2 regions of the Streptomyces sp. x-19 genome follow, and region 2 is predicted to be linked to the other one. Evidence: riboswitches for the same ligand, from Rfam matches in the RefSeq annotation. Region 2 holds a riboswitch; the other holds the start of a gene.
The links. A riboswitch is a leader RNA that binds a small molecule or an ion and turns the genes downstream of it on or off. The one in region 2 is predicted to bind cyclic di-AMP.

Region 1 (4,177 bases), on a different contig from region 2:
TCGGCGGTGTCGATGAAGTTGCCGCCGCCGGCGACGTAGGCGTCGAGCACGGCGAAGGACTCGGCCTCGTCGGCGGTCCAGCCGAAGACGTTGCCTCCGAGGCAGAGCGGGGAGACGGACAGCGAACCGAGCGACTTGGGCGTGGGGGCGGAGCTCTGGGCGTGTGTCACGGTCATGCTCCGTGCCAACGCCCGGGTACGCGGAGTTGTTCCCTCCGCACCCGCCCGACCGCGGGGAGTCGTTCCCCCGCGGCCGGGCGGCCGGCTCCGGCTCCGTGCGCCCGTCAGACCGTGACCCCGCGGTCGCGCAACCAGGGCAGCGGGTCCGTCGGGGCGCCGGCGTCCGGGCGGACCTCCAGGTGGAGGTGGGGCGTGGTGGCGTTCCCGGTGGCGCCGACCCGGCCGATGACGTCGCCCGCGTGCACCCGCCCCGTCGTCTTGACCATCGAGGACAGGTGGCAGAACCAGAGCTGCGTGCCGTCGTCGAGGGTGAGGACGATGCGGTAGCCGTAGCCGCCGGCCCAGCCCGCCTGGGTGAGGGTGCCGTCGTGCACCGCCCTGACCAGCGTGCCGGTCGGGGCCGCGAAGTCCTGTCCGGTGTGGTCCGCGGCCCAACGGTCGCCGGCCTGCCCGAAGCCGGTGGTGAGGGTGTACGAGGAGACCGGGGCGACGGCGGTCCCCGCCCCGTCGGCGGGCCGGTCGTCCGACGCCGCCGGGCGGGCCCGCGACGCGGGCGCAGCCGGCTCGGCCGCCGCCTCGGGTGCCGTTCCGGATGCCGCGTCGGGCGCTGCTTCGTCCGCCGGGCCGGCGTCCGGTCCGGCGTCCGCATCGCTGCCGGTCTCGGCCTCCGCGGCCCCCGGTCGGCCGTCGGCCTGCTGGAGGATGCGGTGGCGCAGCGCCTCGGCCGGCCCCGCGCCCGGTGCGCCGCCCGCGGTGGCGTCGTCGCCCTGCGGACGGGACGCGGCGGGGCCGACCGCGGGGGCGGAGGCCGTCGTTGCGGAGTCCGTGCCGGCGGGCGTCGCGACGGGCGCGGCACCGGCGTCGGCCGTGCGGGGGCCGGCGTCCTGGAGGGCCCCGGTGGCGTCGTCGACCACGCCACCGGGGTCCGGCACCGATATCGGCACCGGCGGCCGGTCCTCGGCCGCGGCCACCCCGCTCGCGCCGACCGCCGCGATCACGCCGACGCCCAGCACCGTGCCGCCGCGCGCCAGCCCGCCGCTGCGCTGCTTGGCCACCCGGTGCTTGCCGCGGACCGGGCGGGCCGATGCGTCGCCGGCGTCCGACTCGTCGGCCGGCGGCCATCCGTCGCCGGCGTCCGCACCGGCGGGGCCGGCCGACGGCTCGGCGCCGCCCGGCGCGCCCTGGGGCGAAGGCTCCGGCGTCAGCAGGTCGTGGGAGAACACCTCACCGGGGGACCGCTGCCCCGGAAACTGGCCGTACGGCGAGGGGTCTTGGGGCGCTCCAGCGGGAGCTCCGCCGTCGGTCGGGCCATCGACAGCGGCGAATGCGCTGACGTCGTCGGGGCCGCTCACGGCAGTGGGGGCGGGAACGCCGGCGGGGTCACCGACGGTCGTGGGAACGGTGAAGCCGGCGGGGCCGCCGAAGCCGACCGGGCCACCGAAGTCGGCGGGACCACCGAGGCCGTACGCGGACGGAGCATGGGGGGCGGGCCTGTTGGACGCCACGGGGGCGCACTCCTTTCCTTCCTTCTCGCCTACCGGGTTAGCTGACGGGTTCGGAGCAGGAAGGTCTCCTACCGGCACCCCCTGGCGAGAGGCGCCCGATTCACCCCAAGGTGGTGGTTCCCCGGTTCCCTCTACTCAATTCCCTGCAATTCCAGGCGGATCCGACAGGACCCCCGGAACCGGCCGATCCGGGCGACCCGACTCGGGTCGAGGACGGGGGTCGCGCCGTGCGGAAAGCTGGCTCGGGCGGGTGGCTCAAGGGTCGTTCTGGAGGTGCGGGAACAGCGCGTGCAGGATTCGGCGTCGGCGCGCGGTGCCGCCATTGGCGACGGCTGGGACGACCGCGCTCCGTTATCGGACAGTAATAGAGACGGTGCGGGAAATCCAAGCGTTCCCACGAATCCGCGGGGGTTCCGCAAGCCCCCCGAAGAAGCTCTGGCGTGGACTTTTGCCCCCAGTCTGACCGCAAACAGGGCGAGTTGGCGCGGCATCGCCAAACGATCTCGCGGCGATTGTGCACCAGTCGTTATGCGGAGGGACGCCCCGCAGTTACGGAACGTGAGGGCGGTAACGTCGCCTCATGGTCGTCAACGTCGCGAACACCGGAAGCACCGTCAACACCCCACGGGACGTGGCGGTTCGGTACCGGGAGTTCTCCTGGCACGAGGCGCGGGGCCGGTCCGACGCGCACGAGGAACTCTCCGCCCGGATCGGCCAGGACGACGAGATCTGCGAACTGCTGGCCCGTTCGCTGCCCTCGGGGAACAAGCAGCAGCCGAACCTGCTGCTCGCCGCGGTGCGCTACCTGGACGGCCCGCACGCCGAGTCGGGGCCGCGCGGCGAGGCGGCGTACGGGCGGTGGCGCGAGTGGACGGTCCGGCACTGGGACGAGGTCCGCGCGGTGATCATGCGGCGCGCGACCCAGACCAACGAGCCGGCCCGCTGCGCCGCGTTACTGCCGCTGCTGGCCCGTCTGCCGCAGCCGCTGGCCCTCCTGGAGGTCGGGACGTCGGCGGGGCTGTGCCTGCACCCCGACCGGTACCGCTACCGGTACGTCCCCGACGGACCTCCCAGCCCCCACGGGGAGCCGGTCGAGGCCGGCGCCCCGGACGGCCCGGTCGCCTTCACCTGCCGCACCAGTGGGGTCGCGCCCTGGGACGACGGCGCGACGGTGCCGCCCGGCGCGCGGCCCGAGGTCGTCTGGCGCGGTGGCATCGACCTGGAACCGCTCGACCCGGTCGGGTCGCCGGACGACCTGCGTTGGCTGCACGCCCTGGTGTGGCCCGGCGACGAGGCCCGGTCGGCACGGCTCACGGCGGCCGTCGAGGCGGTCCGGGCGTCGCCGCGGCCCACGGTGGTGCGCGGCGACCTGATCGACGAACTGCCGGCGCTGGCCGCCCGGGTACCGGCCGGGGCGACGCTCGTCGTCTTCCACAGCGCGGTGCTGCACTACCTCCCGCCGGCCCGGCGCGAGGAGTTCGCCGGGCTCGTCCGGTCGGTGCTGGCCGAACGGGACGGCCCGGGTCACTGGATCTCCCAGGAGCACCACGGCGTGCTGCCGTGGATCACCGCGCCGGAGCACCGGTCCCTCGGGCCGGGGGACCCGATGTCGCTGACCCTCGCCCTGGACGAGCGCCCGGTGGCCCTGACGGGGCCGCACGGCCAGAGCGTGCACTGGTTGCGTCCGCCGCTGCCGTAACCCGGCCACCCCGCCCGTTCACCGACGCCCCGCGCTACGCCTCCAGGGGCCGCTGGACCGCCAACAGGGCCATGTCGTCGGCGGGGCCCCCGCCGGTGTGCCGGGCGACGTCCTCGACCACCACGTCCAACAGGTCCCCGGGGCCGCTGAATTGGCTGCCGCGCAACCGGGCGCACGGGTCGTAGAACCGCCCGGCCCGGTCGCGGGCCTCGGTCACCCCGTCGGTGAACAGCAGCAGCAGCGCCCCGGCGGGGAAGAACGTCTCGTCCGCGCGGTCGGGCCACCCGGCCACGTCGCCCAGTCCCAGCGGCAGCGCCGCCGTGTGCGGGGGCAGCTCCCGTAGGCCGCCGTCCGGGGTGAGCAGCAGGGGGGACGGGTGGCCGCGGTTGAGGATGCGCAGCACGGACTGGTTCCCGGCGGGGACCTCCGCCAGGACGGCCGTGGTGAAGCCCTCGTCCTGGTCGAGGCCGGCGCGGCGCCCGCCCTCCCGTTCGATCGCCCGTTCCAGCCGGCTCGCCACCGCCTCCAAGGTGGCCTCCTGCTCCGCCGCCTCGCGGAAGGCCCCGACCACGACGACCGCGGCCTCGACGGCCTCCAGCCCCTTGCCCCGGACGTCGCCGACGATCATCCGCACGCCGTGCGGGGTGTCCTGGATGGCGTGCAGGTCACCGCCGATGCGGGCACCGGCCCGGGCACCCACGTAGCGGGCGGCGACCGCCAGGCCGGCGAGGGTGTCGGGGGGCGCCGGCAGCACGGCCCGTTGGGCGGCCTCGGAGACGTCGCGCACGGAGGCG
Region 2 (4,177 bases):
CCTTCATCCTGCTCTTCGCCGGCTTCGAGACCACCGTCAACCTCATCGGCAACGGCGCCTACACCCTGCTCCGCCACCCCGCCCAGCGCGAACTGCTCCAGAAGTCGCTCGCGGTCGGCGACACCGAACTGCTCGGCACCGCCGTCGAGGAACTGCTCCGCTACGACGGACCCGTGGAGCTGGCCACCTGGCGGTACGCGACCCGCGCGCTGACGCTCGGCGGGCAGCGGATCGCCGAGGGGGACCCGGTGCTGGTGGTGCTGGCCGCCGCCGACCGGGATCCGGCGCGGTTCGACGAGCCGGACGTGCTCGACCTCACCCGGCGTGACAACCCACACCTGGGCTACGGGCACGGCATCCACTACTGCCTCGGTGCCCCGCTGGCCCGGCTGGAAGGGCAGACCGCGTTGGCGACCCTGCTGACCCGCCTGCCGGACTTCCGACTTGCGGTGGAACCGGATGATTTGCGCTGGCGTGGCGGGCTCATCATGCGCGGACTGCGCACCCTGCCGGTGGAGTTCACGCCCGAGCCGTCCTGACCGGGCGCCATCCCGTAATTGACACTTCGTCAGCTGCGTAACCATTGCGTGATCTCCGCTACACCGGCTTGTGACTGCCCGTGACCCCGGTTACCTTTCCACCGACGATCGGGGCCGGCCCCGGGATGCCGCCCGGTGTCCCCGCCGACACCGGTCCGACAACTCAACCGCCGCGCGAAAGGCAACCGCATGCGTTCCGGGAACGGCCGACACCGTCGCCCCAGACAAGCACCGGCCATCTTTGTCACGGCAGGAGTGACCGGCGCGGGCCTGGCCCTCCCGCTGTTCACCGCGGGCGGCGCCCACGCGGCCGACGCGTCCACCTGGGACCGCGTCGCGCAGTGCGAGAGCGGCGGGGTGTGGAGCTCCGCCACCGGCAACGGCTTCTACGGCGGCCTCCAGCTCACCCAGGAGATGTGGGACGACTACGGCGGCTCCGCCTACGCCTCCCGCCCCGACCTCGCCAGCCGCGCCCAGCAGATAGCCGTGGCCGAGGCGATCCTCGACGACCGGGGCCCGGACGCCTTCCCCAGCTGCGCGGTGAAGGCCGGGCTGACCAAGGGGGGCCGCAAGCCCGCCGTCGACCCCGGCGCCACCACCCGGCCCGCGCCCCGCCCGACCCACGGCCACACCGGCACCGGCGACCCCTCCGACGCGGCCGGGGACCAGGGCGAGGCAGGTCCGGGCAGCAAGACCCCCGCACCGTCCGACGGTGACTCCGCCGGTTCCGGCACCGGCACCGACGCGGGTGCCGACGCCGGCACCGACGCCCCGGACGCGCCCCCGGCGACCCCGGACCCGACGGACTCCCCGTCCGCCACCCCCGCCCCGTCCGACTCCGCGACGCCGGGCGACTCCCCGTCGGGCACGCCGTCCGACCCGGCGGACCCCAGCACCCCCACGTCCCCGTCCGGCTCCACCGGCTCCACCGGCCCCGACCGGCCCGCCGAGCCCGGCACGCCGCCCGCCGCCGGCAAGCACCGCGGCACGCCGGACGACGGCGCGGCCCCCGCGGAGGACCGGGACGGCGGCAGCGGCCGGCACGCCTCGCGCGGCGGGGAGACGCCCCGCACGCCCCCGGCGGAGACCGGCAGCTACCGCGTGCGCGTCGGTGACAACCTGTCAGCCATCGCGGACCGCCATGACCTGCCGGGCGGCTGGCCCGCGCTCTACCACCGCAACCAGGGCGTCATCGGCGCCGACGCGGACCTCATCCACCCCGGCCAGTTGCTCGATCTCGGCCGGACAGAGGGGTAGTTACCGGCAGTTCGTCGTTTTTCGCGGCGTTCCGTAAAAGTGAGATATGGCTCTCGTTGCGGGGGGCGGACCCCGGTTCGCCCCCCGTTCTCATACCGGTGCCGACCTGCGGAAATGACCACCGCGATGATCAAAAACGGTCAACTTGGTTCAGAAGATGGGGTTTGAACACCAACGGGATTACTGATTACGGTCAGGACCGCTCGCCAAAGCGGGCCCTTCGATCGCACGCCGAGTCCTGCCGGCGGTCGGAGTCGACGACGCGCAAGCGCCGAAGGCAGGAGCGGGGGACCCAAGGTAAGTGCCGGCCCCGCCCGTGAAGACGGGTCAGCCGGCTTGGGGTGAAGTCGCGTGTCCAGTACACGCGGCCGGGCAGCTCACACGGCCCGAACCCGACAGCTCACCTCGTAGGCGTCGGTGAGAAAACGAACGCACGATGCTGATCAACAAGGGCAAGCACCGCCGCAGCTCCAAGGCCGTCCGCGTCGCCACCCTGGCCGGTGTCGCCGGCGCCGCCGTCGCCGTCCCGCTGATGGGTGCCACCTCCGCTTCCGCCGCCTCCGTCGCGACCTGGGACAAGGTCGCCCAGTGCGAGTCCGGCGGCAACTGGTCGATCAACACCGGTAACGGCTACTACGGTGGCCTGCAGTTCTCGAACTCCAGCTGGGCCGCCGCCGGTGGCACCCAGTACGCGGCCCGCGCCGACCTGGCCACCAAGTCCCAGCAGATCGCCGCCGCCGAGAAGCTCCTCGCCATCCAGGGCCCGGGTGCCTGGTCCTGCGCCGGCGCCGGCAACCTGACCTCCGGTGGCCCGGCCGCCAACGTCGACCCGTCCGGCGGCGCCACCGTCAAGAAGAGCCAGGGCGCCTCCGAGGCCCGCAAGCAGACCGAGGGCACCACCAAGAAGTCCGCCCCGGTCCGCGAGAAGGCCGAGAAGGCCCAGCCGGCCCCGCAGCAGTCGCAGCGCTCCGGCGACACCTACACCGTCAAGGCCGGCGACACCCTCGCCAAGATCGCCAAGGCGCACGGCACCCACTGGAAGGCGCTCTACGCCGCCAACAAGTCCGTCGTCGGCGGCAACCCCAACCTCATCTTCCCGGGCCAGAAGCTCAGCATCTGAGCCGTCCCGGTTGCCCGAGAGAGCTGCCCCGCCGCGGCGCGTACCCCCGAGCGCGCCACGGCGGGGCTTCTCCGTTCCCGGGCCCCGGAAACCCGCCGTGGTCCGGCCGCCCCGCCCGGATTGACCGCGGCGCCCGTCCTGACGTGCACCGATCGCCGGGCCTCGCCGACGGCCCGGCGCGACGTTCCCCGCTCAGCGAACATTGCCCGTAAACCTCCCGTGAACTGGGCTTTTAGCCTGCTTGTTGGGGTTTTTCGTCCCACGGAGCGGGCCACAGGCGAGCGGATCCGTCCGGGGCCGTTAGGCTCATGCCGAGAACTCCAGACACCCACGAAGGAGACAACGTGCCGTCCATCGACGTCGTCGTAGCCCGCGAAATTCTCGACTCGCGAGGTAATCCCACGGTCGAGGTCGAGGTCGGCCTCGACGACGGCAGCACCGGCCGTGCCGCTGTGCCGTCCGGCGCCTCCACCGGCGCCTTCGAGGCCGTCGAGCTCCGGGACGGCGACCCCAACCGCTACCTCGGCAAGGGCGTGGAGAAGGCCGTCCTCGCCGTCATCGAGCAGATCGGCCCGGAGCTCGTCGGCTACGACGCGACCGAGCAGCGGCTGATCGACCAGGCGATGCTCGACCTGGACGCCACCGACAACAAGGGCTCGCTGGGCGCCAACGCCATCCTCGGCGTCTCCCTCGCCGTCGCGCACGCCGCCTCCGAGGCCAGCGACCTGCCGCTGTTCCGCTACCTCGGTGGCCCGAACGCGCACGTGCTGCCCGTCCCGATGATGAACATCCTGAACGGCGGCTCGCACGCCGACTCCAACGTGGACATCCAGGAGTTCATGATCGCGCCGATCGGCGCGGAGTCCTTCTCCGAGGCGCTGCGCTGGGGCGCCGAGGTCTACCACACCCTCAAGAAGGTGCTGAAGGCCAAGGGCCTGGCCACCGGCCTCGGCGACGAGGGCGGCTTCGCCCCCAACCTCGGCTCCAACCGCGAGGCCCTGGACCTGATCCTCGAAGCCATCAAGGAAGCCGGCTACGCCCCCGGCCAGGACATCGCGCTCGCGATGGACGCCGCCGCCTCCGAGTTCTACAAGGACGGCAAGTACCAGTTCGAGGGCAAGGAGCGCTCGGCCGCCGAGATGACCGAGTACTACGAGGAGCTCGTGGCGGCCTACCCGCTGGTCTCCATCGAGGACCCGCTCTTCGAGGACGACTGGGCCGGCTGGAAGGTCATCAACGACAAGCTCGGCTCCAAGGTGCA

Region 1: it holds a riboswitch for cyclic di-AMP, as region 2 does, so the genes downstream of both, ACLJT4_RS40225 (peptidoglycan DD-metalloendopeptidase family protein) here and ACLJT4_RS37520 (transglycosylase family protein) in region 2, are expected to answer to the same signal.

The regions. Positions count from the first base shown of each region.
Region 1 covers NZ_JAJPWK010000042.1:18,822-22,998, forward strand. The annotation lists gene ACLJT4_RS40220 (aldo/keto reductase) at 1-176, opposite strand, end outside; gene ACLJT4_RS40225 (peptidoglycan DD-metalloendopeptidase family protein) at 284-1,684, opposite strand; cyclic di-AMP (ydaO/yuaA leader) riboswitch at 1,696-1,852, opposite strand; gene ACLJT4_RS40230 (DUF2332 domain-containing protein) at 2,265-3,383, shown strand; gene ACLJT4_RS40235 (PP2C family protein-serine/threonine phosphatase) at 3,418-4,177, opposite strand, start outside.
Region 2 covers NZ_JAJPWK010000031.1:18,695-22,871, forward strand. The annotation lists gene ACLJT4_RS37510 (cytochrome P450 family protein) at 1-539, shown strand, start outside; gene ACLJT4_RS37515 (transglycosylase family protein) at 795-1,796, shown strand; cyclic di-AMP (ydaO/yuaA leader) riboswitch at 2,056-2,225, shown strand; gene ACLJT4_RS37520 (transglycosylase family protein) at 2,233-2,916, shown strand; gene eno (phosphopyruvate hydratase) at 3,225-4,177, shown strand, end outside.